Regions from separate parts of the Georgenia halophila genome, predicted to be linked through region 2. Evidence: riboswitches for the same ligand, from Rfam matches in the RefSeq annotation. Region 2 holds a riboswitch; each other region holds the start of a gene.
The links. A riboswitch is a leader RNA that binds a small molecule or an ion and turns the genes downstream of it on or off. The one in region 2 is predicted to bind ZMP and ZTP.
Positions count from the first base shown of each region.

Region 1 (9,942 bases), on a different contig from region 2:
GACGTACCGGGCGGACGTCGTCGTCCTCGCCGTCGGCGCGCACGCCGTCGCCCCGTCCTCCTGGCGTGGCGCGGTCACGCTGCACCGGGCCGACGATGCCGACCGGCTGCGTGGGCTGCTGCGGCCGGGGCGCCGCCTCGTCGTCGTCGGGGCCGGGTGGATCGGTGCCGAGGTCTCCGGACTCGCCGCGGCCCAGGGCTGCGACGTCACCGTCGTGGAGGCGGCGCCGGCGCCGTTGGCGCGGCAGGTCGGCACCGCCGTCGGGCGGCACCTGGTGCCGTGGTACGCGGAGGCAGGTGTGGACCTGCGCTGCTCGACGCCCGTCCACGACGTCCGCCCGGGCGAGGTGGAGCTGGCCGGCGGCGAGGTGCTGCCGGCCGACGTCGTCCTCGCCGCGACGGGCGTGCGGCCGGCGACCGCATGGCTCGAGGGTTCGGTCCCGCTCACGCCGGGCGGCGCGATCCCCGTCGACGCCGCAGGCCGGGTGACCGGCGCGCCACCGTCCGTCCGCGCCGTCGGCGACTGCACGGACATGACGGTGGCCGGGCTGGGCACCGTGCCCGGCGGGCACTGGGACGCCGCGCTGACCCAGCCCGCCGCCGTCGTCGCCGGTCTGCTCGGCGGCGAGCAGCCGCCGACGCCGGCGCCGTACGTGTTCTCGACCCAGTTCGGCCGCCACCTGACCCTGGTGGGCCGGTCCGGTGATGGCGCACGGGTCGTCTACCGCGGCGATCCGACGGGTCCGGCGTGGACGGCCCTCTTCGTCGAGGACCGCCCCGGCTCGACCGTGCGCCTGGTGGCCGGGTTCACCGCCGACCGGCCGCGCGACGTCGGGCCGTTGCGCCGCCTCCTCGTCGGAGGGGCCAGGCCGGCGCTGGACGTCGAGAAGGCCGCCGACCCGGCCGTTCCGCTCAAGAAGGCGCTCGCCTGGCGCGATCGCGCGTAGCCGAACGGACCAATCGGCTCCGGGCCGGCACGAGCGGTACCACCCCAGTCACATCCGACACACCAGTCCCCGAACGGTCCGTTCGGCTACGACACTCGGTCAAGGACGCCGGTAGCTGCGCGGGTCGTAGGTCGTCTTCGGGCGCTCCGGCTCGTCCGCCGCCTCGCGGAACTCCCCGGAGAATTCACCGGGAACCTCCTCGGCGAGCTCCTCGGCCGTCCCGCCGGACTCCTCGGCCGCCTCGGCGATCGACTCCATCCGCGGTGCGAGCACCTGGATGACGACCGCCGCACCGACCAGCGCACCGGCGACGGTGAGGAGCACCCGCTCGACGGAGGCCATCATGGGCGAGAGCCACGCCATCGTCATGTAGAAGCCCTCGCTCGGACTGTCGTAGCCGCCGACCTCGCCCCAGAGGGCCGGCATGCCTCGTTCGAGGAAGACCCGCCACGCGATGCTCAGCGTGAACCCGACGACGGCGAGGATCACCGCGGCGACGACGCACTTCTTGCTCGCAGGATGCACACCGGGCTCCCAACCTCGACCACAGGACCGGTCACGACGCTACGCGTGCCGCCACGCCGCCCGTGGTCGTTCCGTGACGCAGGTTCCCGCGGCTCAGTGGAAGAGACGCAGGTTCCCGCGGCTCAGTGGAAGAAGTGCCGCGTGCCGGTGAGGTACATGGTGACCCCGGCGGCCTGCGCGGCCTCCACCACGGCGTCGTCCCGCATCGACCCACCCGGCTGGACGACGGCGGTGACGCCGGCGTCGAGGAGCACCTGGAGCCCGTCGGGGAACGGGAAGAACGCGTCGGAGGCGGCCACGGCACCGTGCGTGCGCCGCGGAGCGGCCCCACCGACGTTCTCGGCTCCACCGGCGCCGTCGACGTCTGAGGCGACCTCCACGCCGAGGGTGTTGGCGCGTTCGACGGCGAGGCGGCAGGAGTCGACGCGGTTGACCTGGCCCATGCCGATGCCGACGCTCGCGCCGTCGTGGGCGACGAGGATCGCGTTGGACTTGGCCGACCGGCACGCCTTCCAGGCGAACGCCAGGTCGGCGAGCAGCTCGGGAGAGGCGGCCTCGCCTGCAGCGAGCGTCCAGGTGGAGGGGTCGTCGCCGTCGGCGTCGACGTGGTCGCGCATCTGCACGAGGATCCCGCCGCTGATCTGGCGGATCTCCGCGGGCCGCTCCCCCGTCGGCGCCGGGCAGCGCAGGACGCGGATGTTCTTCTTCGCCTGGAGGACCTCCAGCGCGCCGTCCTCGTAGTCGGGTGCGACGACGACCTCGGTGAAGACGCCGGCGACCTGGTTCGCCATCTCCACCGTGACGGGCCGGTTCGTCGCGATGACCCCGCCGAACGCGGAGACCGGGTCGCAGGCGTGCGCCTTGCGATGAGCCTCCGCGATGTCGGCCCCGACGGCGATGCCGCACGGGTTGGCGTGCTTGATGACGGCCGCGGCGGGCTCGTCGAAGGTGTACGCAGCGCGGCGTGCGGCATCGGTGTCGACGTAGTTGTTGTAAGACATCGCCTTGCCGTGGAGCTGCTCGGCGCCGGCGAGGCCGGCGGGTCCGGCGGTGTCGCGGTAGAGCGCTGCTGCCTGGTGCGGGTTCTCGCCGTAGCGCAGCGCCTCGCCCTTGTCCCAGGTCTCGCCGACGAAGTCGGGCCAACCGTCCTCGGCACCGACGTAGGACCCGGCGAACCAGTTGGCGACCGCGACGTCGTAGGCCGCGGTGTGGGCGAACGCCTCGGCGGCGAGCTGCTTGCGCTGATCGAGGGTGAATCCGCCCGCGGCCACGGCGTCGAGGGCGTCGGCGTACCGAGCGGGTGAGGTGACGATCGCGACCGAGGGGTGGTTCTTCGCCGCCGCGCGCACCATGGACGGGCCGCCGATGTCGATCTGCTCGACGCACTCGTCCGGGGTGGCGTCGGAGTCCACGGTCTCGGTGAACGGGTAGAGGTTCGAGACGACCAGGTCGAACGGCTCGATGCCGAGGTCGGCGAGCTGGTTGACGTGGGTCTCGAGGCGCCGGTCGGCGAGGATGCCGGCGTGGACCCGCGGGTGCAGCGTCTTGACCCGCCCGTCCAGGCACTCGGGGAACCCGGTGAGGTCCTCGACCTTGGTGACCGGGACGCCGACCTCGGTGATGAGCCGGGCGGAGCCGCCGGTGGAGACGAGCTCGACACCGGCCTCGTGCAGCCCGCGGACCAGGTCCTCCAGCCCGCACTTGTCGTAGACGGAGACGAGGGCGCGACGGACGGGCACGCGGTTCGAGGCGGTACCGGCGGGCTGGCTGGTCAACTGACGCTCCTGGATGTGTCGACGACGGGGCTCAGGCACCCGGACGGGCACCCGATCCCGGCACCCAGGCGTGCGGTGCGCTGCAGGGTGGTTCCGGCCGCTCCCCGGTGGTGTGCTCCACCTTCTCGCCAGTCACGGCCGGGACCCACTCTAGCGAACTAGGCGGGCGGGTGAAGCGGCGCGGTCGACCGGGTCAGGCCCCGATGCGGACCCTGCGCCCCTCGATCTGCCAGCCCTCCCGGGCCAGCCGCCCCACCAGCTCGACGAGCTGTCCGCGCTCGGCGGCCTTGATGCGTTCGGTGAGGCTCTCCACGTCGTCGTCGTCGAGAACCGGGACGGCGACCTGGGCGACGATGGCGCCGGTGTCGACCCCGGCGTCGACGAAGAAGAGCGTGGCGCCCGTGATCTTGACGCCGTAGGACAGCGCGTCCCGCGGCCCGTGCATGCCCGGGAACGCGGGCAGCAGCGAGTTGTGCGTGTTGAGGTAGCGGTCCTCGAAGCGTTCGAGGAAGAGCGGTCCGCTGAGCTTGAGGAACCCGGCCGAGACGACGAGGTCGGGGTCGTGCGCGGCAACCTGCTCGGTCAGCGCAACATCCCACGCGGCCCGGTCGTCGTGGTCGCGGACCCGCTCGACGAAGGTCGGCAAACCGGCCCGGCGAGCCAGGTCGATCCCGCCAGCACCTTCTCGGTCCGCGCCGACGGCGACCACCTGGGCGCCGTACTCCGCGTCACCGGTGGCCTCGAGCAGGGCGGCGAGGTTGGAACCTCCGCCGGAGACGAGCACGACGATCCTGGCCGGACGGCGCGTCGTGACGGAGTGGGAGTCGATCACCTGGGCGAGAGTAGTCGGCTCGTGGGACATGATGGGTTCATGCCCGACCAGCAGTCTCCGCCACCCTCACCACCCGGCAGACCGTACGGCTCGCCCCGAGACCAGCACGAGGAACCCGACGAGGAGACCCAGAAGAGGGCGATGCGCCTGGTCCGGGTCTTCGGTCTCGCGCTGCTGATCACGGTCGCCCTCTCGCTCATGGCGCCGCCGTGGCCCGTCCCGATCGTGACGGCCGTCGTGGCGGTCGGGTCGCTCGTCCTGGGCATCGTCGCCCTCGTGCGGGTGCGTTCCGCCAAGGTGCGGGGGGCCACGCCGGCGGTGCTCGCCGTCGGGCTCGTGGTGGCGGCGTTCATGGCGCTGACGATGTCCGGGCAGATCGTGCTGTGGCGCGAGTACAGCGCGTACTCCGAGTGCATGGACTCGGCGATCACGCAGCAGGCGCAGGACGGCTGCCTCGCCGAGTTCGAGAACTCGCTCCAGGAACGGATGGACGAGATGCAGCAGATGATGCAGACCGGCTGAGGCCGCACCGCGGGGCGCGGCGGGACGGCGAGCCCTTCCTCACCCAGCGCTGTCACAGGGGCGAGCCCTGCCTCAGGGACCGGCGTCGCGGGACCACGCGGACAGCGATGGTCCGCTCCAGCCCTCCCCGACTCGTGGCTCCTGCGCCGGCCCGGACAGTGCCTCTTCCGCCGGCGATGCCTCCTCCGGCGTCCCGGCGCTGCGGTCCGGGGCGGCGCCGTCCTCCTGCCGTTCTTCGCCGTCGCGGTCGGTGTCCTCGCGGTCGGCCTCCTCGCGGTGGGCGTCGTGGGCTTGCCCGGTGGCGGTCGCCACGTCCGCCGCAGCAGCGACCGGCCCGACGCTTCTGCGCCGGGAGAGCCGTTCGGAGGCCCCGGAGACCCGTTCCCGGGCACGGCGGGCGCCGAGGCCGACCAGCTCCGCCGTGCGCGGGTGCAGGACGACCACGGTCAGCAGTAGTGCCGCCCCGACCTCGGCAAGCAGCATGCCGGCCACAGCGGGCGGCTCGGCGCCGATCTCGGCCATGCGTCCCGGGCCGATTCCGCCGGACGCCGCGTACGTGAGGACCGCAGCGGCGAGGGCCACGACGACGGCGGCCAAGATCGCGGTGCCGACGGACTCCGCCAGGGCTCGTCCGGAGGCGCGCCGGTGCAGCAAGACTCCGACGATCACACCGACCGCGACGGGCACGACCACCACCCACGTCGGCCCCGGTGCCTCCGGCGAAGGCAGGCCACCGAGCAGCGGGATTGCGGGCAGGGGTGCCGGCACGGCCTCCCCGGCGGCGAAGTGTGTCCCGGCGCCGAAGGCGAACCCGGGGCCGGCGCTCCACGCCAGTGCCCACACGGCCACAGTGGGCAGGTAGAGCAGCTGGGCCGCCGTCATGACGACCAGACCGACCGGGGCGAGCATGTAGGCGTCCTGGACCATCCGGACGCGGTCCCAGCCGGTGACCAGGGCCACGACCACCAGAGCGAGGGACACCAGCGCCAGGGCCAGCAGGATCCAGCCCGCGCCGCGGAGGCCGTCACGGACCCACGCGGGAACGCCGGCCGACCATGCCGGGGCCGGCGCGCCCGAGCGGCGCGCCGCGAGCACCGTGCCGAGCGTCGACACCACCGCACCACCGAGCAGGGCACCGAGACGTCCACCCGGCGCGGCCAAGGTCGCCACCAGCACCGACAGGACGAACCCGACGACGGCGAAGGAGGCGGCCCCGTAGCCGGCGATCCGTAGCCGCCGGACGGCGGCGTAGACGACACCGACGCTCAGCAGCGTCATCCCGAGCGGCACCACGGACACCGTGCCCTCGCCGACCGTCATGTCGCCGCCGTGCGCCAGGAGCCACAGCGCGGTGCCGGTGCCCGCGGCGCTCTGCCAGGAGGCGTCGCCCAGCGCCGGAGCCGCTGCCGTTGCGATGTAGGCGGCCACGGCGGGCACGGCGACAGCGAGCCAGCTCAGCACCGCCGCCTCGACTCCGCTGACCAGCCCGCGCAGCCAGCCCTCCGGCAGCCGACCGGACCCGCCGGGTCTCGGGGCGCCGGCCGCCCGGGACGGGCGCGTCTGCGTGGTGGTGGCCATCGCCCCATCGTCGCCCCGCCGCCGCGCCAGCCCCGCCTGCCCGTGCGGCGTGTCGGGGGCGAGCTGGACGTCAACATGCGTTGACACGGCCGCAGCGTCAACCTACATTGACACCATGACGCTGACCGACACGGCTGATGCCGCCCAGAGCCCGGACCCGACCACCGGCCTCCGTGCCGTCCGCGCGCTTCGTGAGCTCGCAGAGCGGCTGGAGGTTCTCCAGGTCGAGCGTGCCCGGCAGCTCGGCTGGTCCTGGCAGGAGATCGCCGCCGAGCTGGGTGTGAGCCGGCAGGCGGTGCACAAGAAGCACGGGCGCCGACGCGCCTGACCGGCCTGACCGGCCTGACCGGCCTGACCGGCCTGACCGGCCTGACCGGCCGACCAGACCTCACTTAGATGGAGGACCAAGACATGTTCGAACGCTTCACCAAGGACGCCCGCGCCGCCGTCGTGCTGGCCCAGGAGATCGCCCGCGAGGCGAGCTCCGCGAGCATCGGGCCGGAGCACGTCGCGCTCGGCGTGCTCGACGTGGACGGCAGCGGCGCTCGTGCGCTGCGCGACGCCGGGATCGACCCGGCCTCGGTGGCCGACCGGCTCCGGGACATGGTCCGGGAAAGCGGTCTCGACGCCGACGCGCTGGCGTCGCTCGGCATCGACCTGGAGCGGGTCAGCCGGAGCGCAGACACGCTCTTCGGCACCGGTGCGCTGGAGCGGGCGGGCCGGGCCCTGCGCGGGAAGGGTCGGCGCGGCAGCCACATCCCGTTCACCGCGGACGCGAAGAAGGCGCTCGAGCTGTCCCTCCGGGAGGCGCTACGGCTGCAGGACAATGAGATCAACGACCGGCACGTGCTGCTGGGCGTTCTGCGTGGCGGTGGGCCGGCGGCTGAGGCACTGACAGGCACCGGCACGCAGGTCGCGACCGTGCGCACCGCCCTCGAGACGCGCCCCGAAGCGGCCTGAGCCCCCGGCGACGCCGCCCGCAGGTCACGCTCCGAACGAGAGTGTCGATCTCGTCGTCATAGCAGCAAGATCAACACTCTGGTCCCCGGCCGAGCCGCGACGGCGGGCGCACCCGGCGGGAGCGACCGCCGTCGTCGGGCTGGAGTGGCTGGAGCGGCCCCCGGGTGCTCAGGCGAGCAGCGAGCGAGCCAGGCGCGCGGTCTCGGACGGCGTCTTGCCGACCTTGACGCCGGCCGCCTCGAGGGCGACCTTCTTCGCCTCGGCCGTGCCCGAGGAGCCGGAGACGATGGCGCCGGCGTGGCCCATCGTCTTGCCCTCGGGTGCGGTGAAGCCGGCCACGTAGCCGACGACCGGCTTGGTGACGTTGTCCTTGATGTACTCGGCGGCTCGCTCCTCGGCGTCGCCGCCGATCTCACCGATCATGACGATGACATCGGTGTCCGGGTCCTCCTCGAAGGCCTTCAGCGCGTCGATGTGGGTGGTGCCGATGACCGGATCGCCGCCGATGCCGAGGCACGTGCTGAAGCCGACGTCCGACAGCTCGTACATCATCTGGTAGGTCAGCGTGCCGGACTTGGAGACCAGGCCGAGGCGCCCGGAGTCGGTGATGTTCGCCGGGGTGATGCCCACGTTCGACTCGCCCGGCGTGATGATGCCCGGGCAGTTCGGCCCGATGAGGCGCACGCCCTTCGACTCGGCGTAGGTGAAGAACTCCGCGGTGTCGGCCACCGGGATGCCCTCGGTGATGATGACGATGAGCGGGATGCCGGCGTCGACGGCCTCGACCACCGCGGCCTTCGTGAAGGCCGGCGGCACGAAGATGACCGAGACGTCCGCCCCGGTGGCCTCCCTGGACTCGGCGACAGACCCGAAGACGGGTACCGAGACGGTGCCGGCCTGCCGGTTCTCGGCGCCCGGGCCGAGCGGCTCGACGTCGAAGTCGACGGACGTGCCCGCCTTGCGGGGGTTCACGCCGCCGACGATCTGGGTGCCGGAATTGAGCATCCGCAACGTGTGGACCTGCCCCATGGAGCCGGTCATGCCCTGGACGATGACCTTGGAGGAGGAGTTGAGAAGGATCGACATGTGGTTGCTTCCGTCCTTACTTCGCAGCCGCGAGCTCGACAGCCTTGGCCGCGGCCTCGTCCATCGTGGGTACGACCGTGACGAGCGGGTGGTTGGCGTCGGCCAGGATCTTCCGCCCGGCCTCCACGTTGTTGCCGTCGAGGCGGACCACGAGCGGCTTCGAAGCGGTGTCGCCCAGGATCTCCAGGGCGCTCACGATGCCGCTGGCCACCTCGTCGCATGCGGTGATCCCGCCGAAGACGTTGACGAACACCGAGCGCACCTGCTCGTCACCGAGGATCACGTCGAGCCCGTTGGCCATGACGGTGGCGTTCGCGCCGCCGCCGATGTCGAGGAAGTTCGCCGGCTTCACGCCCTGCTGCTCGCCGGCGTAGGCGACGACGTCGAGAGTGGACATCACCAGCCCCGCCCCGTTGCCGATGATGCCGACCTCGCCGTCGAGCTTGACGTAGTTGAGGTCGAGCTCCTTGGCCTTGGCCTCGAGCGGGTCGGTCGCCGCCTGGTCCACGAGCTCGGCGTGGTCGGGGTGCCGGAACGCGGCGTTCTCGTCGAGGGTCACCTTCCCGTCGAGAGCGATGATGGCACCGGCCTCGGTGCGTACCAGGGGGTTGACCTCGACGAGCGTGGCGTCCTCCTCGTCGTAGGCCGTCCAGAGCTGCTCGATGACGGCGGCGACCTCGTCGGCGATCTCCGGCGCGAACCCGGCTGCGGAGACGATCTCGGCGGCCTTCGCCTTGTCGACGCCGGCGATCGGGTCGACTGCGACGCGCGCCAGCGCCTCCGGACGCTCGACCGCGAGCTGCTCGATCTCCACACCACCCTCGACCGAGGCCAGTGCCAGGTAGCGGCGCTCGGCGCGGTCCAGCAGGAGCGAGAAGTAGTACTCCTCCGCGATCGAGGCGCCCTCGGCGATCATCACCCGGTGCACGGTGTGTCCCTTGATGTCCATGCCGAGGATCTCCGCCGCGTGCGCCTCGGCCTCCTCGGGGTTGTGAGCGAGCTTCACGCCGCCCGCCTTGCCGCGGCCACCGGTCTTCACCTGCGCCTTGACGACGACGGTCCCGCCGCCCAGCTCCTGGGCCGCAGCCTTCGCCTCGGCTTGCGTCGTCGCGACGATGCCCCGCAGCACGGGTACTCCATGCTTCTCGAACACGTCACGAGCCTGGTACTCGTAGAGGTCCACGCCTCTGGTCCTTCCGTTGGCTTCAGTCGTGATGTTTCGACATCGAGACATCCGCCGAAAAGCCTACAGCGCTGCGCCCGAGCGCCACTCCTCGGCCAGGCACTGAGACATCTCGGCCAGCTGTTGGGACGGCGGACTCAGGCGCTCCCGTCCTCCGTGTCGGCCGGCTCCTCGACCGGGATCCCGGTCAGGCGTTCGGAGAGGGACCGGAAAGCGTCTTTGACCACGTTGGCGTAGAGGTGTGCGCCCTCGATGTCGGGATGGATCTGATCGGCCTGGAGGAGCGTCGTGTGCTCGGCCGCGGCGGTGTTCCAGTCGCCGATGATCGCGTTCGGGTAGTCGGCCACGATGTCGGCGAGCGCGGCGTTCGACCCGGGCACCCAGTGGCTGCTGCCGTAGATGTTCAGCACCACGATCATGCGGCCCGCACCGAGATCGTCGAGGACCCCGCGCACCAGGTCCGGATCGTCCACGCCGGCGTTCGTGCCGAAGTGGAGCACCACCGCCCGCCGCACGGTGCCCTGGTCCAGGGCGT
Region 1 covers NZ_BAABGN010000004.1:324,581-334,522, forward strand. Annotated here, with positions in the region: gene ABD907_RS06795 (NAD(P)/FAD-dependent oxidoreductase) at 1-946, shown strand, start outside; gene ABD907_RS06800 (hypothetical protein) at 1,046-1,471, opposite strand; gene purH (bifunctional phosphoribosylaminoimidazolecarboxamide formyltransferase/IMP cyclohydrolase) at 1,594-3,246, opposite strand; ZMP/ZTP riboswitch at 3,302-3,392, opposite strand; gene purN (phosphoribosylglycinamide formyltransferase) at 3,440-4,075, opposite strand; gene ABD907_RS06815 (hypothetical protein) at 4,118-4,600, shown strand; gene ABD907_RS06820 (cell division protein PerM) at 4,673-6,265, opposite strand; gene ABD907_RS06825 (helix-turn-helix domain-containing protein) at 6,294-6,506, shown strand; gene ABD907_RS06830 (Clp protease N-terminal domain-containing protein) at 6,590-7,138, shown strand; gene sucD (succinate--CoA ligase subunit alpha) at 7,307-8,224, opposite strand; gene sucC (ADP-forming succinate--CoA ligase subunit beta) at 8,241-9,407, opposite strand; gene ABD907_RS06845 (acyltransferase family protein) at 9,545-9,942, opposite strand, start outside.
Region 1: another riboswitch for ZMP and ZTP. It lies ahead of purH (bifunctional phosphoribosylaminoimidazolecarboxamide formyltransferase/IMP cyclohydrolase); the one in region 2 lies ahead of glyA (serine hydroxymethyltransferase).

Region 2 (9,942 bases):
GCGACCACGGCTTCGTCGACATGCAGCTCCTCGACGGTGACCCCTCGGACGTCGACCGCGCCTGGAGCACCCACCCGGAGCTCGGCGGTGACGACGTCGTCGTGACCGGCTCCGGAGGAGACGTCGTCCTCGCCGGCACGGGCGACGACCTGGTCCTCGCGGGCGACGGCAGGAACGTCGTGACCGGCGACGGTGCCCGGCTCACCGCCGACGGTGACCAGCCGCTGCGGTGGAACGAGCTCCTCGCACCGGACTCCCTCGAGCCATTCGCCCCCGGGACCGGCGGCTCGGACCGCATCTGGGGCGGCGACCAGGTCGACGTCGTCCTCGGTGGCCTCGGCGCCGACCGGATCGACCTCGGCGGCGGCCACGACCTCGCGGCCGGTGACCACGCGAGCCTCACCTGGGCGGAGGTGTCCGGAGCGCTCGCCGTGGCGTCGATCGTCTCGGTGGCCGTCGACCTCGGCGGCGACGACGTGGTGCTCGGTTGGTCCGGCGAGGACGTCCTGCTCGGCGGGACCGGCTCCGACGCCGTCGACGGCGGCACCGGCCGCGACCTTGTCGTCGGCGACACCGCCCGGCTCACCCGCGTCCTCGACCACCGAGACCCCCGGATGCGCGAGCTCACCGACGCGCTGATCTACTCGACCGACGAGGCCGACGCCGGCGCCGCCAACGTCTCCACCGCCTGGAGCCGCAGCCCCGACGGCCCGACCGACTGGTCGGACCTGCGGCTGGTGCTCACCGAGCACACCGAGACCACGCCGGCCACGCGGTACGGCGACGACTACCTCGCGGGCGGCCTGCACGACGACCTGCTGTTCGGTGGCCTCGGTGACGACGTGATCCAGGGCGACGGCTCGATCGACCTCGACCGCGACGGCGTCGTCGACACGGGCGCGCCCGGCCAGGGCGCCCGGGTCGGCCCCGCGCGCGACGCCGCCGGCCTCCTCGTGGTCACGCCGAGCCGCGGGAGCGCCGCGGACGGCGACGACTACGTCGAGGGCGGCGGCGGCGCCGACGTCGTCCTCGGCGGCCTCGGCCGCGACGACCTCGTCGGCGGCTCCTCCTCGATGTACGGGCTGGACACGATCGCCCAGCGTCCGGACGCCGGCGACCTGATCTTCGGTGGCGCGGGCGACGCGCACGACCGCAACGACCGCGTTGGCGGCCACGGCAGCGACTCCGACGTCGTCGTCGGCGACAACGGCGACATCCACCGCCTCGTCGGTGCCGACGGCGCGTACCTGACGTTCGTCTACGACACCCACGACGACCCGGTCCGCCTCCTGCCCCGCGCCGTCACGCTGCTCGACAGCACCCCCGGCGGGCCGGACGTGCGGCCCGACCTGTTCGACGTCACGCAGGCCGACGTGGCCGCCGCCGGGCGCGCCACCGCCGACGTCTGGGCCCCCGACGAGATCCACGGCGAGGGCGGCGACGACACCGTCTACGCCGGCGGCGGCAACGACGTCGTCTACGGCGACGCCGGCGACGACGACCTCGTCGGCGGCTGGGGCAGCGACTGGCTCTCCGGCGGCACCGGCACCGACGGCATCCTCGGCGACGAGGGCCGGATCGTCACCTCGCGCCACGGCTCGCTCGAGCCGCTCGCCGGCGTGACGACACCGACCACGCAGCGGACCATCTCCACCCCCGGCAACCACCAGGTCGCCGTCGTCAACCCGACCGGCACGCTGACGAAGACCGTGGACCTCACGCCGTGGTCGCTGCAGCCCGCCGGCTCCGCGCACGACCCGTACTTCGAACCGATGTACGCCGACGACCTGATCTTCGGCGGCCTCGGTACCGACTTCCTGCACGGCGGCGGTGGCGACGACGGCATCTCCGGCGCCGAGGCGCTCCCGCTCTCCTACGTGCCGGGCACCGCGCTCGGCCGCGCCGGCGGGGTGGTGCGCAACGACTTCCACCGCCCGGTCGCGGCGCCGGACCAGCTCCAGTTCGACCACGACCTCACCTACTTCGCCCTCTACAACCCGGACGACCCGCTGCGCCGCGTCACCCTCACCGCCGCCGGCACGCTCGACCCCACGGCGTCCGGCGACCGGATCTGGGTGCTCGGCTTCGACCATCTCGACGGCGACACCGTGGACGGACGCACCACCGACGGCGACGACGTGATCTTCGGCGACCACGGCAACGACTGGCTCGTCGGCGGCACCGGTTCCGACACGCTGTGGGGCGGCTGGGGCAACGACACCCTCGACAGCGACGACGACCCGACCACCGACGGCGGCGGCAACGTCACCGTCGACGGTGACACGGCCTGGGCGGACCGCGCCTTCGGCGGCGCCGGGGTCGACGTCCTCTCCGCGAACACGCAGGAGGACCGCCTCATCGACTGGTCGGGCGAGCTCAACTCCTACGTCGTGCCGTTCAACCCGTTCGGGCAGTCCGCCGTCTCACGACAGCCCTCACCCGGCATGTACACGTTTCTGTACGACCTGTCGTGGGCGCAGGGTGCCGACCGGACGATCGCCGCGCAGCTCGGCACCGACGCCGACCGCAACGGGGAGCCGTTCGGCGAGACCGGCCTGGTCACCCAGCGCGACTCCGGCCACTGGCAGGACCAGAAGGGCGGCCCCCGTGACCCTCAGCCCGGCAACGGCGGCGCCGGCGGCGCCGGCGGCGCCGGCGGCACGGCCGGCACCGGAGGCACCGGCGGCTCGGTCGAGGCGGATGACGGCTCGACGCACCCGGGCAACGGGAAGGGCCGGGGCAAGAAGCCGTGATGCGGGGGACGGGCCGCGAGCCAGGCCGTGCAAGTACGGCGTCGAATCGGCCACGGGCGGCCACGACCGGTCCTACGCTTGGACCGGGCAGGTGACCGCGACGGCGGTCCGTCGGGGGGAGTGCCTGGTGAGGAGACTTGCGGCGATCGCCGCGATGGCCGTGCTGCTCGCCGGCTGTGGTGGCGACGTGCAGCCGTCGGCCGGTGCCGGCAAGGCGGTGGAGACGGCGACCCGGGCGACTGCTGCGGCCGAGCGCGACGTGTGCGCCGTGCCCGTCGCGATCGTCGTAGACGCCGTGCAGGGCTACGTCGGCTCCTTCGGCACCGAACAGCTCGCCGAGGGGCAGACGGCGACGTCGCCGGTCGGATCCGCCGACAAGCCCGGGTCCGAGAAGGCGGCCTCGAGCGACGAGCCCCCCGCCGACGTCCTCTCCGACGCCGTCGCCGAGGCGCAGCGGGTCGCCGCGAAGGTCCGGTGCGCCGACGCCGACCTCGCCGCCGGCATCGCGGAGGGCCTCGAGACCGTGAGCGCCGACGGCGCGGTCGCGACCGCCGTCCGGGACCGGACGATCGCCACGATGACGGGCGCCGCGGCACCCGACCTCCCGCTCACGCCCGACGACGACCTCTCCCTCGCGGTCGCCGCCACCGAGTCCGGCGGCGTGATCGAGCTCGGCGCCGGCACGTGGGACCTCACGGAGCCGGTCGTGCTCCTCGGCGGGGTCACCCTCCGCGGCGCGGGCCCGGAGCGTACGGTCCTGAGATCGTCGGCACCGGAGGCGACGATCCTCGTCGCGACGGCCGACCGCGTGGAGCTGCGGTCGCTCGCGCTCGAGCGCGACCGCGCGGCCGTCGGGTCCGTGGTGGTCGGCGGCCCCTCGGCGTCGCTCGTGGTGGAGGACGCGGTGCTCAGCGGCGCGGTCGGCGACGAGAGCAGCGGCGGGGCGGGCATCCACATGTCCGCCCAGGGCGAGCAGGGTTCCGGCCGCGGCACCACCCTCGAGATCACCGACTCGGTCCTCCGGGACAACGGTTGGGCGGGGATCGCGGTGACGGGTGGGCACCGCGCCTCGGTCCTCGGCGCGACGTTCGAGGCGAACGGCCAGTGCGGCATCTGCTTCCTCGGCGCGGCCACCGGCTCCGTCGAGGACAGCACCTTCGACGGCAACACGGTCGGGTTCTACGCCGGCGACACGGCGTCCCCCGTCCTGACCGGCTCGACGATCACCGGGGGCGAGGCGGGCATCCAGGTCGGCGGCACCGCCGTCGCGGCGCTCGAGTCCACCACGATCCGTGGCAGCGGCCGTGCTGCGGTCATCTACACCGGGCAGGGCGGCGGCAGTGTCACAGGCCTGGTGTGCGAGCAGGTCGAGCACGGCATCGCCGTCGGTCCGGAGAGCACCCCGATACCGGGCGAGAACGCGTGCACCATCGCCTTCGCCGACTGATTCCGTGCGCGGACATCTGTGACCGGATGCCAAACTGTGCCCATGGACGACGTCAGGATCGACCTCATCACCGCCGACGGGGCCGGTGAGCTGCTCACCGTGCGGCGGGCGGCCTTCGTGACGGAGGCGCAGCTGTACGGCGACCCGAACCTGCCGGCGCTGACGCAGACGCTCACCGAGCTGGTGGCCGACATCGAGCGGGCCGACGTCGTCACGCTCGGCGCATGGCTCGGGCACCGTCTCGTGGGCTCGATACGCGTCGAGCTGGAGGCGGAGAAGGCCACGCTGGGGCGGCTCGCGGTCGTGCCGGACCTGCAGGGCCGGGGCATCGGCACCAAGCTGCTCATGGCCGTGCTGACGTACCTGCCCGAGCAGACCAAGGAGGTCTGGGTCTTCACCGGGCAGGACTCCAAGCACAACCTCGCGATGTACAACAAGGCGGGTTACGAGCACCAGTTCGACCAGCACACCGGTGACCTGACCTACGCGTACCTGCGTCGCATCCTGGGCGAGGACGACCCCGACGCCGACGAGGTGCTCGGCTCGATGGACGACGCGACCGCCTGACATCTCGCGGGACGGGGTGCCGGGGTGGACGAGCTCCGCCGTCGGGTGTGTACATTGGACGTGTCGTGACTGGCGCCGGGTGGATCACCACCGGGGAGCGACACGAGCAGCACCCCTGAGGTCGTACGCCTGGGCCGAGGGTCACCAGTGGAATACCACGCGCACGTGTGACCTTCGGAGGGAAGTATGAGCCAAACCACGACAAGGACTCCCGTGGCAGACCAGTCGCTCGCCGAGCTGGACCCCGAGATCGCGGCCGTCCTCGGCGGCGAGCTGGACCGCCAGCGCGGCACCCTCGAGATGATCGCCAGCGAGAACTTCGTGCCGCGCGCGGTTCTCGAGGCCCAGGGCTCCGTCCTGACCAACAAGTACGCCGAGGGCTATCCAGGCCGGCGCTACTACGGCGGCTGCGAGCAGGTCGACATCGCCGAGAACCTCGCCATCTCCCGCGCCTCCGCCCTCTTCGGCGCCGAGTACGCCAACGTCCAGCCGCACTCCGGAGCACAGGCCAACGCCGCCGTGCTGCACGCGCTCGCCGAGCCCGGTGACCCCGTCCTCGGCATGTCGCTCGCGCACGGCGGGCACCTCACCCACGGGATGAAGCTCAACTTCTCCGGCAAGCTGTACGACGTCTCCGCCTACGGCGTGGATCCCGACACCCACCGCGTCGACATGGACCTCGTCCGCCAGGCGGCGCTCGAGACCCGCCCGAAGGTCATCATCGCCGGGTGGTCCGCCTACCCGCGCCAGCTCGACTTCGGGGCGTTCCGGGAGGTCGCCGACGAGGTCGGCGCCTACCTGTGGACCGACATGGCGCACTTCGCCGGGCTGGTCGCGGCGGGCCTCCACCCGAACCCGGTGGCCGTCTCCGACGTCGTGTCCTCCACCGTCCACAAGACCCTCGGGGGGCCTCGCTCCGGTGTGCTCCTGGCCCAGGACAAGGAACGGTGGGCCAAGCGGCTCGACTCCGCCGTCTTCCCCGGGCAGCAGGGCGGACCGCTCATGCACGCGGTGGCCGCCAAGGCCGTGGCCTTCAAGCTGGCCGCCGGCGAGGAGTTCGCCGAGCGGCAGGAGCGCACGCTCGAGGGCGCCCGGATCCTCGCCGAGCGGCTGACCGCGCCCGACGTGCGCGGCGCGGGCGTCTCGGTCCTCACCGGTGGCACCGACGTCCACCTGGTCCTCGTCGACCTGCGGGACTCCGCGCTCGACGGCCGCCAGGCCGAGGACCTCCTCCACGACGCCGGCATCACCGTCAACCGCAACGCCGTGCCGAACGACCCGCGGCCGCCGCGAGTGACCTCCGGCCTGCGCATCGGCACACCCGCGCTGGCCACCCGCGGCTTCGGCGCGGCAGAGTTCTCGGAGGTGGCTGACATCATCGCCACCACCCTTCGCGACGGCTCGGCCACGGACGTCCTCGGCATGCGTGCCCGGGTCCGGGCCCTGACCGACAACTTCCCCCTCTACCCAGGACTGGACCAGTGACGGCACAGACTCTCGACGGCAAGGCGACAGCGGCAACGATCAAGGCGGAACTCACCGAGCGGGTCACCGCGCTCCGGGAGAGGGGCATCACGCCCGGCCTGGGCACCGTGCTCGTCGGTGACGACCCGGGCTCGAAGGCCTACGTGGGCGGCAAGCACCGCGACTGCGCCGAGGTCGGCATCTCCTCCATCCGCGAGGACCTGCCGGCGGACGCCAGCCAGGCCGACGTCGAGGCCGCCGTCGCGCGCCTGAACGCGGACCCGGCGTGCACCGGATACATCGTGCAGCTGCCCCTGCCGAAGGGCGTCGACGCCAACCGCGTGCTCGAGCTCATCGACCCGGGCAAGGACGCCGACGGTCTTCACCCGACCAACCTCGGTCGCCTCGTCCTGCGGGTCGCGGAGGAGATCACCTCCCCGCTGCCGTGCACGCCACGCGCCGTGCTCGAGCTGCTCGACCGGTACGGCATCGACCTGGCAGGCAAGGACGTGTGCGTCGTCGGGCGGGGCACCACGGTGGGCCGCTCCATCGGGCTGCTCCTCACCCGCAAGACCATCAACGCGACGGTGACGTTGACCCACACCGGCACCCGCGACCTGGCCTCGCACGTGCGCAACGCCGACGTGATCGTCGCCGCGGCGGGCAGCCCGGGAATCGTCACGCCCGACATGGTCAAGGCCGGCGCCGTCGTCCTCGACGTGGGCGTCTCGCGCGTCGAGGACCCCGAGACCGGCAAGGCCAGGCTGCGCGGGGACGTGGCCGACGGCGCTGCGGAGGTCGCGTCGTGGCTGTCGCCGAACCCCGGCGGCGTCGGGCCGATGACCCGCGCGATGCTGCTGGCCAACGTCGTCGACTCTGCGGAGCGCCAGGCCGGCTGACCCGCGACGGTCGGGCGGCGTGACAATCGGCACTCATGCCCGGAAATCGTCGGACCGGGGGCCGACGCGCCTGCCGTATCGGTCACGATTGAGGCATGCGAATCGCCTCCGTCAACGTCAACGGCATCCGCGCTGCCTACAAGCGCGGGATGGGTAGCTGGCTCGACGATCGCCGACCCGAGGTCCTGCTCCTGCAGGAGGTTCGCGCGACCGACGAGATCCTCGAGAACCACCTCGGCCACGAGTGGACGACGGCGCACCACGCCAGCGATTTCAAGGGGCGTGCCGGGGTCGCGGTGGCCAGTCGCCTGCCCGCCCGGGCGGTCCGGGTGGGCCTCGGCAACGGGGTCCCGGAGGCCGCCGTGGACACGGGCCGCTGGGTCGAGATGGACCTGGACGCTCCCGGCTCGGACCGTCCGCTGACGGCGGTCTCGGTCTACCTGCACTCCGGCACGGCGGGCACCGAGAAGATGGACCTGAAGTACGCGCACCTCGAGAAGGTCACCGCGCGGCTCTCGGAGCTCGCGCGGCAGGCGGCGGCGGGGGAGCGGGACGTCATCGTCGGCGGCGACGTCAACGTCGCCCACCGCGAGCCCGACATCAAGAACTGGAAGGGCAACTACAACAAGAACTCCGGTGCGCTCGACGGCGAGATCGCCTACCTCGACCGGTGGTTCGACGACCTCGGCTGGGTCGACGTCGGCCGGCGCCTCGGTGGTGACGGGCCGGGTCCGTTCACGTGGTGGTCCTGGCGCGGCAAGGCCTTCGACAACGACGCCGGCTGGCGTATCGACTACCAGCTGGCGACGCCGGAGCTGGCCGCGCGCGCGACATCCGCAGTGGTGGACCGTGCCCCGGCGTACGACCAGCGGTTCTCCGACCACGCGCCCGTGGTGGTCGACTACCAGATCTGAGCCCCGCGGCGGATGCGGACGCGAATTCGCCGGGCGCGGCGGCGAGCGACCGGGCGCCCGGCGGGTCTCAGGCGCGTCTCGCCTGCACGATGGTGACGGGACCGGAGCGGTGGTCGAGGTGCTCGGTCTCGCGGGCGTCGCGCAGCCCGGCCGCGTCCAGCAGCTCCGCCAGGGAGCCGTCGACGTTCCGCGAGACGTGCGGGCTCCCGGTCCGGCGGCGGCGCAGGCCGTGCCGGTGCGCGTGGCCGTGGCCGTGACCTGCGCCGTCGCCGGGGCCACCGAAGTCGAGGATCGTGACCATTCCACCAGGCCGCAGCACCCGGGCGACGTCTCGGGCGAAACCCGTCCGGCCGTCGTCGTCCACGTGGTGCATGGCCAGCGACGAGATCACGTGGTCGAACGAGGCCTGCGCCCCGGGCAGCCGGTCCGCGTACCCCTGCACGAGGGTCAGCGGGACGCCGCGCCGCACGGCCTTGCGTGCGGCCCGGCGCAAGGCGCGGCCGTCGGGGTCGAGGCCGGTCACTCTGGCGCCCGGCACCGCATCGAGCACGGCGAGCGCCAGATTGCCCGTGCCGCAGCCGACGTCGAGGACGACCTGGCCGGCGGTGATACCCGCCCGGGTGACGGCCCGCCGGTGGAGCGCCCGGATGCCGGCGAACCGGCTGAACGCGTCGTAGAACGGGAGCAGCCATTCCTTGCCCGTGCCGGGCAGGAATGTTCGCTCACGCTCCTGTGGGCTGCGCTGGTCAAGAATCCGAACGTTCGCCGTGCTGGTCATCTTCATCGTCTCTGTCTGCTACCCATCGCTCGTGCCTGTGCCGTGCCGGAACGTGGTAGACCGGCTGTCTTGCTGCACAGCCTCGCTCGCCGAGCCTCGCCGGGACAGGACGGATGTCGGACATGACCGGACGATCTTCGGGCGGTACGTCCGCCGGACCGGTCGGTCGCCTGCGCACGGTGCGCTCGGACGGCACCCCGGTCTTCCGCTACGACGCACGTCCCGGCGTGGCACCGGTGTCTGTGGTCCACGTCGATCACGACACGTCCGACCTGCCGTCCGACCACCGCCACGCGCACGACTTCCTCGTCCTCGTCTACGTCGAGGAGGGAAGCGGCACGGTCTCGATCGGCGGCGAGGAGTGGGAGCTGCGGGACGGGACCGTCATCGCCGTCCCGCCCGGTCAGGTGATGGGCGTGAGCGCCATCTCGCGCATCACGCACAGCCACGGCTGGTCGGTCTTCTTCACCCCGGACGCCGTCCCGTCGCTCGCCTCCGTGTCGCCGCTCGCCTGGTCGCTGCACCCGCTCCTGTCGATCTTCGTGGCCGACGGCGGTCGTGCGCTCGTCCCCGAGGCCGACCGGCAGCGCTGGTCGTCCTGGTTCGCCGAGCTCGCCGAGGAGGTGAGCGACCCGAGCCGGCTCGGTGCGCGCGACGCCGTCGCCGCGCTCCTGACCCGGATCCTGGTCGCCGCCTCCCGGTTGGCGCCGCCGGCCGGGTCCGTCCCCGACCAGCTGGTGACCCGGGTCTTCGACGAGATCGAGGCGGTGTTCACGGAGCCGGTGTCGGCCGGCGACGTCGCGGCGTCCCTCGGGTACACGACCGGCCACCTGACCACCGTGGTCCGGGAACGCACGGGCCGCACCCTGCTCGACTGGATCACCGAGCGCCGCATGGTGGAGGCGCGCCGCCTGCTCGCGGAGACCGACCTGACCCTCGCGGCGATCGCGTCCCGGACCGGCCTGCGGGACGCCGCCTACCTGGGTCGGCGGTTCCGGGAGTGGCACGGTGTGACGCCGGAGCGCTGGCGACGGTCCACGCGGTCCGGGCAGGTTGTGCCTCGAAGCGGCGGATGAGCTCGACCAGTCCCTGTCGTGCACCGCGATGCCGCAGTAATCTC
Region 2 covers NZ_BAABGN010000002.1:265,332-275,273, reverse strand. Annotated here, with positions in the region: gene ABD907_RS02875 (FG-GAP-like repeat-containing protein) at 1-2,753, shown strand, start outside; gene ABD907_RS02870 (right-handed parallel beta-helix repeat-containing protein) at 2,881-4,200, shown strand; gene ABD907_RS02865 (GNAT family N-acetyltransferase) at 4,243-4,767, shown strand; ZMP/ZTP riboswitch at 4,823-4,909, shown strand; gene glyA (serine hydroxymethyltransferase) at 4,954-6,252, shown strand; gene ABD907_RS02855 (bifunctional methylenetetrahydrofolate dehydrogenase/methenyltetrahydrofolate cyclohydrolase) at 6,249-7,130, shown strand; gene ABD907_RS02850 (exodeoxyribonuclease III) at 7,226-8,044, shown strand; gene ABD907_RS02845 (class I SAM-dependent methyltransferase) at 8,112-8,828, opposite strand; gene ABD907_RS02840 (helix-turn-helix domain-containing protein) at 8,945-9,898, shown strand.

Region 3 (9,942 bases), on a different contig from region 2:
TGACGGTCACGCTCACCACCGACGGGAACGTCCGCTTCGGCGAAGGCGGTCCGGCGTCCGTCTCCCTCGTGTTCACCGCGGCGAACTGGATGACGGCCCGCACGCTCACCCTGTGGGCGCCGCTGGACGGCGCCGCCGAGGGCTGGCACGCGGTCAGCCTCGTCACCACGGTGACCAGTACGGACGCCGACTACGACGGCCTAGAGGTCGGCATCCTCACCATCGAGGTGCACGACGGCGACACCCCGGGCGTCGTGGTCACGCCGTCGCGGGGCAGCACGCGCCTGACCGAGGGGGGCGAGACCGACGACTACACCGTGCGCCTCACGCAGCGGCCCGCCGGCGTCGTCAGCGTCCGCATCGACCCCGTCCCGACTCCGACCGTGGTCGGCACCGACGGCGGCACCTACCGGACGAACGTGCAGGTCGAGGTGGACGTCGCCGCATCGGACGGGGTGCGTGTGGCCGCCGACGGCAGCCTGTGGCTCGACTTCGGCCCGGCGACCTGGTGGCAGGAGCGCCGCGTGGTGCTGCGCGCGATCGACGACGACGTGGTCGACGGCAACGGCCTCCAGTCGTTCGCCGACACCGCCGACCGCCTCACCAGGATCCAGGGCCCGCTGTACGTCCAGGGCGGCCTCGACCCCGACCCGGTCTGGGACATCTCGCTCGACGACTACCTGCCGATCCTGCTGCCTGGGGAGACCTCCGACCACCCGGAGGAGCCCGACAACGGCACGGTCGAGGTGCGCGAGAGCGCCCAGGTCGACGTGCTCGTCGTCCACGACGAGGACAGCCCCGGCACCACGACCGGCGTCCTGACGGCCGGCCGGCTGACCGGATTCGGCATGGGCGGCGACCGGGTCTTCGCGGGCGTCCCGGTGCCCGGGGGCATCACCTACGACGGCTTCGAGACCCTCGACCTCCTCCTCGGCTACGGCCCCGACACCCTCACCGTCGCCTCGACCCACGCCGGCACCACCGTCGTCCGCACCGGCCGCGGCGACGACGTCGTGAACGTGCGCACCGTCGACGGCCACACCGCCGTCCACGGCGGCGCCGGCGACGACGCGATCGCCGTCGGCTCCACCGCCGGCGTGCGCGGCACCGACGGGCCGGGCAGCCTCGCCGGCATCGACGCGCTGCTCGTCCTCGACGGCGGCACCGGCACGGACGTCGTGCACGTCGACGACGGCGCCGACACCACCGGCGACGTCGGCACCATCACGCCGACGTCCATCGAGGGCCTGGACATGGTCGCCCGCGGCGGCGTCGACCGCGTCTACCAGGTCTCGACCGCGGGCGCCGGCACCGTCACCCTCACGGTCGTCGGGATCGGCGCGCTCACCTTCACCTCCGCCACCACCGCCGAGGTGCTCGCGGCCGCGATCCAGGAACTGCTCTTCCCGGACGCGGCGTCCTGCGGCAGCGCCGGCCGCAGCGACTGCGCCCGGTCGGTGTGGGTCTGGAAGCTCGGGACGGACTTCTACGTCGGCTTCCACGGCGAGGTCAACGACGAGACCGCACCTCTGCGGCTCACCGTCACGGCGACCGGGTCGGCCGGCGCAGCGGACGACCGCCTCCGCGTCGACGGCATCGGCTACCACGGCCTCACCGACGAGTGGCTCGAGATCGACCTCGGCTCGGGGACGGACGTTTTCAACGTGCGCGGCACCTCCGCCGTCACGAACATGCGCACCCACGGTGGCGACGACCGCGTCTACGTCTCCTCGCTCGCCGCCGTGGGCCGCACCGGGCGACCGACCTTCCTCGCCGGCGACCTCGACGACCTCCACGCCACCCTCAACCTCGACCTCGGCGACGGCCGCCACACCCTGCTCGTCTCCGACGCCGGAGCGTGGGCGGGGGACCGGGACGTCCTGATCACCGACGAGACCTCCGCGGCCCGCGACCGCGACGCGACCGTCGCCGCCGACGCCGAGATCGCCATGCTCGGCCTCGCGCGCGGCTCGATCTCCTACCGCGTCGGCCCCGGCGGCACGCTCGCCGACGGCGTCCGCGTCTGGACCGGCTCCGGCGCCGACCGGATCCGCGTGGACGGCACGCACCACCGTGCCGGCGTCCGCACGCAGACCTGGCTCAACACGGGTCTCGGCGACGACCTCGTCCTCCTCGACCTGCACCTCGGCGAGGACGGTGACCTCGTCGTCAACGCCCAGGGCCAGTACGACTCGCTGCTGCGGCTGATCGACCTCGTCCGCCGGCTCAGCGGCGGCGACGGACCGGTGGCCTCCGACGTGGTCGCCGTCAGCGTGGACGGCACCCCGGTGGCGCCGGGACGCTACGTCGTCGACCTCGCCGCCGGGACGGTGGGCCTGCTCGACACGCCACCGCTCGGCTCGACCGTCAGCGCGACGGTCCAGCAGGTCAGCACCGTCACCGGCCGCTGGAGCGGCGTGCGGACGATCGACCTGGGCGACGGCGAGGGCACGGTCACCGGTGTCCGCGTGCTGGTCAACGGCGTCGAGGTCGACGCGGTGCTCGCCGCGGACGGCACGGTCACCTTCGACGCGGGCGCGCCCCGGTCCGGCGTCGACCCCTACGTGGTCGTCGAGGTGACCCGCACCTTCACCCGGACGGTCACCGGCCCGCAGGTGGCGGAGAGCGACGACGACGTCGTGCGCGGCGACACCTCGACCCTGCCGCTCGTCATCGTCGGCGGGCAGGGCTCGGACTCGCTGCACGGCGGCAGCGGCGGCAACGTCATCCTCGGCGACCGCGGCCTGGTCCTCTGGTTCGAGCCGGGCACCGACCTCCCGGGCGACGGCGTGCTCACTCCCGACCAGCTCGCCGCGCTGCAGGAGCTCGCGGCGGCGATCTCCGGACACGGCGGCCCCGGTGACACGACCGACGGCGTCGAGCGGCTCGTCGGCCTCGTCGTCACCGTCGACCCGACGATCGGCGGCGACGACGTCATCACCTCCGGCGTCGGGGCCGACATCGTTCTCGGCGGTCTCGGCGGCGACATCATCGGCACCAACACCGGCGAGCGCGCCGCCGGCCCGGTCGACCGGGCCGACGTGGTGCTCGGCGACCACGGCTTCGTCGACATGCAGCTCCTCGACGGTGACCCCTCGGACGTCGACCGCGCCTGGAGCACCCACCCGGAGCTCGGCGGTGACGACGTCGTCGTGACCGGCTCCGGAGGAGACGTCGTCCTCGCCGGCACGGGCGACGACCTGGTCCTCGCGGGCGACGGCAGGAACGTCGTGACCGGCGACGGTGCCCGGCTCACCGCCGACGGTGACCAGCCGCTGCGGTGGAACGAGCTCCTCGCACCGGACTCCCTCGAGCCATTCGCCCCCGGGACCGGCGGCTCGGACCGCATCTGGGGCGGCGACCAGGTCGACGTCGTCCTCGGTGGCCTCGGCGCCGACCGGATCGACCTCGGCGGCGGCCACGACCTCGCGGCCGGTGACCACGCGAGCCTCACCTGGGCGGAGGTGTCCGGAGCGCTCGCCGTGGCGTCGATCGTCTCGGTGGCCGTCGACCTCGGCGGCGACGACGTGGTGCTCGGTTGGTCCGGCGAGGACGTCCTGCTCGGCGGGACCGGCTCCGACGCCGTCGACGGCGGCACCGGCCGCGACCTTGTCGTCGGCGACACCGCCCGGCTCACCCGCGTCCTCGACCACCGAGACCCCCGGATGCGCGAGCTCACCGACGCGCTGATCTACTCGACCGACGAGGCCGACGCCGGCGCCGCCAACGTCTCCACCGCCTGGAGCCGCAGCCCCGACGGCCCGACCGACTGGTCGGACCTGCGGCTGGTGCTCACCGAGCACACCGAGACCACGCCGGCCACGCGGTACGGCGACGACTACCTCGCGGGCGGCCTGCACGACGACCTGCTGTTCGGTGGCCTCGGTGACGACGTGATCCAGGGCGACGGCTCGATCGACCTCGACCGCGACGGCGTCGTCGACACGGGCGCGCCCGGCCAGGGCGCCCGGGTCGGCCCCGCGCGCGACGCCGCCGGCCTCCTCGTGGTCACGCCGAGCCGCGGGAGCGCCGCGGACGGCGACGACTACGTCGAGGGCGGCGGCGGCGCCGACGTCGTCCTCGGCGGCCTCGGCCGCGACGACCTCGTCGGCGGCTCCTCCTCGATGTACGGGCTGGACACGATCGCCCAGCGTCCGGACGCCGGCGACCTGATCTTCGGTGGCGCGGGCGACGCGCACGACCGCAACGACCGCGTTGGCGGCCACGGCAGCGACTCCGACGTCGTCGTCGGCGACAACGGCGACATCCACCGCCTCGTCGGTGCCGACGGCGCGTACCTGACGTTCGTCTACGACACCCACGACGACCCGGTCCGCCTCCTGCCCCGCGCCGTCACGCTGCTCGACAGCACCCCCGGCGGGCCGGACGTGCGGCCCGACCTGTTCGACGTCACGCAGGCCGACGTGGCCGCCGCCGGGCGCGCCACCGCCGACGTCTGGGCCCCCGACGAGATCCACGGCGAGGGCGGCGACGACACCGTCTACGCCGGCGGCGGCAACGACGTCGTCTACGGCGACGCCGGCGACGACGACCTCGTCGGCGGCTGGGGCAGCGACTGGCTCTCCGGCGGCACCGGCACCGACGGCATCCTCGGCGACGAGGGCCGGATCGTCACCTCGCGCCACGGCTCGCTCGAGCCGCTCGCCGGCGTGACGACACCGACCACGCAGCGGACCATCTCCACCCCCGGCAACCACCAGGTCGCCGTCGTCAACCCGACCGGCACGCTGACGAAGACCGTGGACCTCACGCCGTGGTCGCTGCAGCCCGCCGGCTCCGCGCACGACCCGTACTTCGAACCGATGTACGCCGACGACCTGATCTTCGGCGGCCTCGGTACCGACTTCCTGCACGGCGGCGGTGGCGACGACGGCATCTCCGGCGCCGAGGCGCTCCCGCTCTCCTACGTGCCGGGCACCGCGCTCGGCCGCGCCGGCGGGGTGGTGCGCAACGACTTCCACCGCCCGGTCGCGGCGCCGGACCAGCTCCAGTTCGACCACGACCTCACCTACTTCGCCCTCTACAACCCGGACGACCCGCTGCGCCGCGTCACCCTCACCGCCGCCGGCACGCTCGACCCCACGGCGTCCGGCGACCGGATCTGGGTGCTCGGCTTCGACCATCTCGACGGCGACACCGTGGACGGACGCACCACCGACGGCGACGACGTGATCTTCGGCGACCACGGCAACGACTGGCTCGTCGGCGGCACCGGTTCCGACACGCTGTGGGGCGGCTGGGGCAACGACACCCTCGACAGCGACGACGACCCGACCACCGACGGCGGCGGCAACGTCACCGTCGACGGTGACACGGCCTGGGCGGACCGCGCCTTCGGCGGCGCCGGGGTCGACGTCCTCTCCGCGAACACGCAGGAGGACCGCCTCATCGACTGGTCGGGCGAGCTCAACTCCTACGTCGTGCCGTTCAACCCGTTCGGGCAGTCCGCCGTCTCACGACAGCCCTCACCCGGCATGTACACGTTTCTGTACGACCTGTCGTGGGCGCAGGGTGCCGACCGGACGATCGCCGCGCAGCTCGGCACCGACGCCGACCGCAACGGGGAGCCGTTCGGCGAGACCGGCCTGGTCACCCAGCGCGACTCCGGCCACTGGCAGGACCAGAAGGGCGGCCCCCGTGACCCTCAGCCCGGCAACGGCGGCGCCGGCGGCGCCGGCGGCGCCGGCGGCACGGCCGGCACCGGAGGCACCGGCGGCTCGGTCGAGGCGGATGACGGCTCGACGCACCCGGGCAACGGGAAGGGCCGGGGCAAGAAGCCGTGATGCGGGGGACGGGCCGCGAGCCAGGCCGTGCAAGTACGGCGTCGAATCGGCCACGGGCGGCCACGACCGGTCCTACGCTTGGACCGGGCAGGTGACCGCGACGGCGGTCCGTCGGGGGGAGTGCCTGGTGAGGAGACTTGCGGCGATCGCCGCGATGGCCGTGCTGCTCGCCGGCTGTGGTGGCGACGTGCAGCCGTCGGCCGGTGCCGGCAAGGCGGTGGAGACGGCGACCCGGGCGACTGCTGCGGCCGAGCGCGACGTGTGCGCCGTGCCCGTCGCGATCGTCGTAGACGCCGTGCAGGGCTACGTCGGCTCCTTCGGCACCGAACAGCTCGCCGAGGGGCAGACGGCGACGTCGCCGGTCGGATCCGCCGACAAGCCCGGGTCCGAGAAGGCGGCCTCGAGCGACGAGCCCCCCGCCGACGTCCTCTCCGACGCCGTCGCCGAGGCGCAGCGGGTCGCCGCGAAGGTCCGGTGCGCCGACGCCGACCTCGCCGCCGGCATCGCGGAGGGCCTCGAGACCGTGAGCGCCGACGGCGCGGTCGCGACCGCCGTCCGGGACCGGACGATCGCCACGATGACGGGCGCCGCGGCACCCGACCTCCCGCTCACGCCCGACGACGACCTCTCCCTCGCGGTCGCCGCCACCGAGTCCGGCGGCGTGATCGAGCTCGGCGCCGGCACGTGGGACCTCACGGAGCCGGTCGTGCTCCTCGGCGGGGTCACCCTCCGCGGCGCGGGCCCGGAGCGTACGGTCCTGAGATCGTCGGCACCGGAGGCGACGATCCTCGTCGCGACGGCCGACCGCGTGGAGCTGCGGTCGCTCGCGCTCGAGCGCGACCGCGCGGCCGTCGGGTCCGTGGTGGTCGGCGGCCCCTCGGCGTCGCTCGTGGTGGAGGACGCGGTGCTCAGCGGCGCGGTCGGCGACGAGAGCAGCGGCGGGGCGGGCATCCACATGTCCGCCCAGGGCGAGCAGGGTTCCGGCCGCGGCACCACCCTCGAGATCACCGACTCGGTCCTCCGGGACAACGGTTGGGCGGGGATCGCGGTGACGGGTGGGCACCGCGCCTCGGTCCTCGGCGCGACGTTCGAGGCGAACGGCCAGTGCGGCATCTGCTTCCTCGGCGCGGCCACCGGCTCCGTCGAGGACAGCACCTTCGACGGCAACACGGTCGGGTTCTACGCCGGCGACACGGCGTCCCCCGTCCTGACCGGCTCGACGATCACCGGGGGCGAGGCGGGCATCCAGGTCGGCGGCACCGCCGTCGCGGCGCTCGAGTCCACCACGATCCGTGGCAGCGGCCGTGCTGCGGTCATCTACACCGGGCAGGGCGGCGGCAGTGTCACAGGCCTGGTGTGCGAGCAGGTCGAGCACGGCATCGCCGTCGGTCCGGAGAGCACCCCGATACCGGGCGAGAACGCGTGCACCATCGCCTTCGCCGACTGATTCCGTGCGCGGACATCTGTGACCGGATGCCAAACTGTGCCCATGGACGACGTCAGGATCGACCTCATCACCGCCGACGGGGCCGGTGAGCTGCTCACCGTGCGGCGGGCGGCCTTCGTGACGGAGGCGCAGCTGTACGGCGACCCGAACCTGCCGGCGCTGACGCAGACGCTCACCGAGCTGGTGGCCGACATCGAGCGGGCCGACGTCGTCACGCTCGGCGCATGGCTCGGGCACCGTCTCGTGGGCTCGATACGCGTCGAGCTGGAGGCGGAGAAGGCCACGCTGGGGCGGCTCGCGGTCGTGCCGGACCTGCAGGGCCGGGGCATCGGCACCAAGCTGCTCATGGCCGTGCTGACGTACCTGCCCGAGCAGACCAAGGAGGTCTGGGTCTTCACCGGGCAGGACTCCAAGCACAACCTCGCGATGTACAACAAGGCGGGTTACGAGCACCAGTTCGACCAGCACACCGGTGACCTGACCTACGCGTACCTGCGTCGCATCCTGGGCGAGGACGACCCCGACGCCGACGAGGTGCTCGGCTCGATGGACGACGCGACCGCCTGACATCTCGCGGGACGGGGTGCCGGGGTGGACGAGCTCCGCCGTCGGGTGTGTACATTGGACGTGTCGTGACTGGCGCCGGGTGGATCACCACCGGGGAGCGACACGAGCAGCACCCCTGAGGTCGTACGCCTGGGCCGAGGGTCACCAGTGGAATACCACGCGCACGTGTGACCTTCGGAGGGAAGTATGAGCCAAACCACGACAAGGACTCCCGTGGCAGACCAGTCGCTCGCCGAGCTGGACCCCGAGATCGCGGCCGTCCTCGGCGGCGAGCTGGACCGCCAGCGCGGCACCCTCGAGATGATCGCCAGCGAGAACTTCGTGCCGCGCGCGGTTCTCGAGGCCCAGGGCTCCGTCCTGACCAACAAGTACGCCGAGGGCTATCCAGGCCGGCGCTACTACGGCGGCTGCGAGCAGGTCGACATCGCCGAGAACCTCGCCATCTCCCGCGCCTCCGCCCTCTTCGGCGCCGAGTACGCCAACGTCCAGCCGCACTCCGGAGCACAGGCCAACGCCGCCGTGCTGCACGCGCTCGCCGAGCCCGGTGACCCCGTCCTCGGCATGTCGCTCGCGCACGGCGGGCACCTCACCCACGGGATGAAGCTCAACTTCTCCGGCAAGCTGTACGACGTCTCCGCCTACGGCGTGGATCCCGACACCCACCGCGTCGACATGGACCTCGTCCGCCAGGCGGCGCTCGAGACCCGCCCGAAGGTCATCATCGCCGGGTGGTCCGCCTACCCGCGCCAGCTCGACTTCGGGGCGTTCCGGGAGGTCGCCGACGAGGTCGGCGCCTACCTGTGGACCGACATGGCGCACTTCGCCGGGCTGGTCGCGGCGGGCCTCCACCCGAACCCGGTGGCCGTCTCCGACGTCGTGTCCTCCACCGTCCACAAGACCCTCGGGGGGCCTCGCTCCGGTGTGCTCCTGGCCCAGGACAAGGAACGGTGGGCCAAGCGGCTCGACTCCGCCGTCTTCCCCGGGCAGCAGGGCGGACCGCTCATGCACGCGGTGGCCGCCAAGGCCGTGGCCTTCAAGCTGGCCGCCGGCGAGGAGTTCGCCGAGCGGCAGGAGCGCACGCTCGAGGGCGCCCGGATCCTCGCCGAGCGGCTGACCGCGCCCGACGTGCGCGGCGCGGGCGTCTCGGTCCTCACCGGTGGCACCGACGTCCACCTGGTCCTCGTCGACCTGCGGGACTCCGCGCTCGACGGCCGCCAGGCCGAGGACCTCCTCCACGACGCCGGCATCACCGTCAACCGCAACGCCGTGCCGAACGACCCGCGGCCGCCGCGAGTGACCTCCGGCCTGCGCATCGGCACACCCGCGCTGGCCACCCGCGGCTTCGGCGCGGCAGAGTTCTCGGAGGTGGCTGACATCATCGCCACCACCCTTCGCGACGGCTCGGCCACGGACGTCCTCGGCATGCGTGCCCGGGTCCGGGCCCTGACCGACAACTTCCCCCTCTACCCAGGACTGGACCAGTGACGGCACAGACTCTCGACGGCAAGGCGACAGCGGCAACGATCAAGGCGGAACTCACCGAGCGGGTCACCGCGCTCCGGGAGAGGGGCATCACGCCCGGCCTGGGCACCGTGCTCGTCGGTGACGACCCGGGCTCGAAGGCCTACGTGGGCGGCAAGCACCGCGACTGCGCCGAGGTCGGCATCTCCTCCATCCGCGAGGACCTGCCGGCGGACGCCAGCCAGGCCGACGTCGAGGCCGCCGTCGCGCGCCTGAACGCGGACCCGGCGTGCACCGGATACATCGTGCAGCTGCCCCTGCCGAAGGGCGTCGACGCCAACCGCGTGCTCGAGCTCATCGACCCGGGCAAGGACGCCGACGGTCTTCACCCGACCAACCTCGGTCGCCTCGTCCTGCGGGTCGCGGAGGAGATCACCTCCCCGCTGCCGTGCACGCCACGCGCCGTGCTCGAGCTGCTCGACCGGTACGGCATCGACCTGGCAGGCAAGGACGTGTGCGTCGTCGGGCGGGGCACCACGGTGGGCCGCTCCATCGGGCTGCTCCTCACCCGCAAGACCATCAACGCGACGGTGACGTTGACCCACACCGGCACCCGCGACCTGGCCTCGCACGTGCGCAACGCCGACGTGATCGTCGCCGCGG
Region 3 covers NZ_BAABGN010000004.1:268,383-278,324, reverse strand. Annotated here, with positions in the region: gene ABD907_RS06730 (FG-GAP-like repeat-containing protein) at 1-5,804, shown strand, start outside; gene ABD907_RS06725 (right-handed parallel beta-helix repeat-containing protein) at 5,932-7,251, shown strand; gene ABD907_RS06720 (GNAT family N-acetyltransferase) at 7,294-7,818, shown strand; ZMP/ZTP riboswitch at 7,874-7,960, shown strand; gene glyA (serine hydroxymethyltransferase) at 8,005-9,303, shown strand; gene ABD907_RS06710 (bifunctional methylenetetrahydrofolate dehydrogenase/methenyltetrahydrofolate cyclohydrolase) at 9,300-9,942, shown strand, end outside.
Region 3: another riboswitch for ZMP and ZTP. It lies ahead of glyA (serine hydroxymethyltransferase); the one in region 2 lies ahead of glyA (serine hydroxymethyltransferase).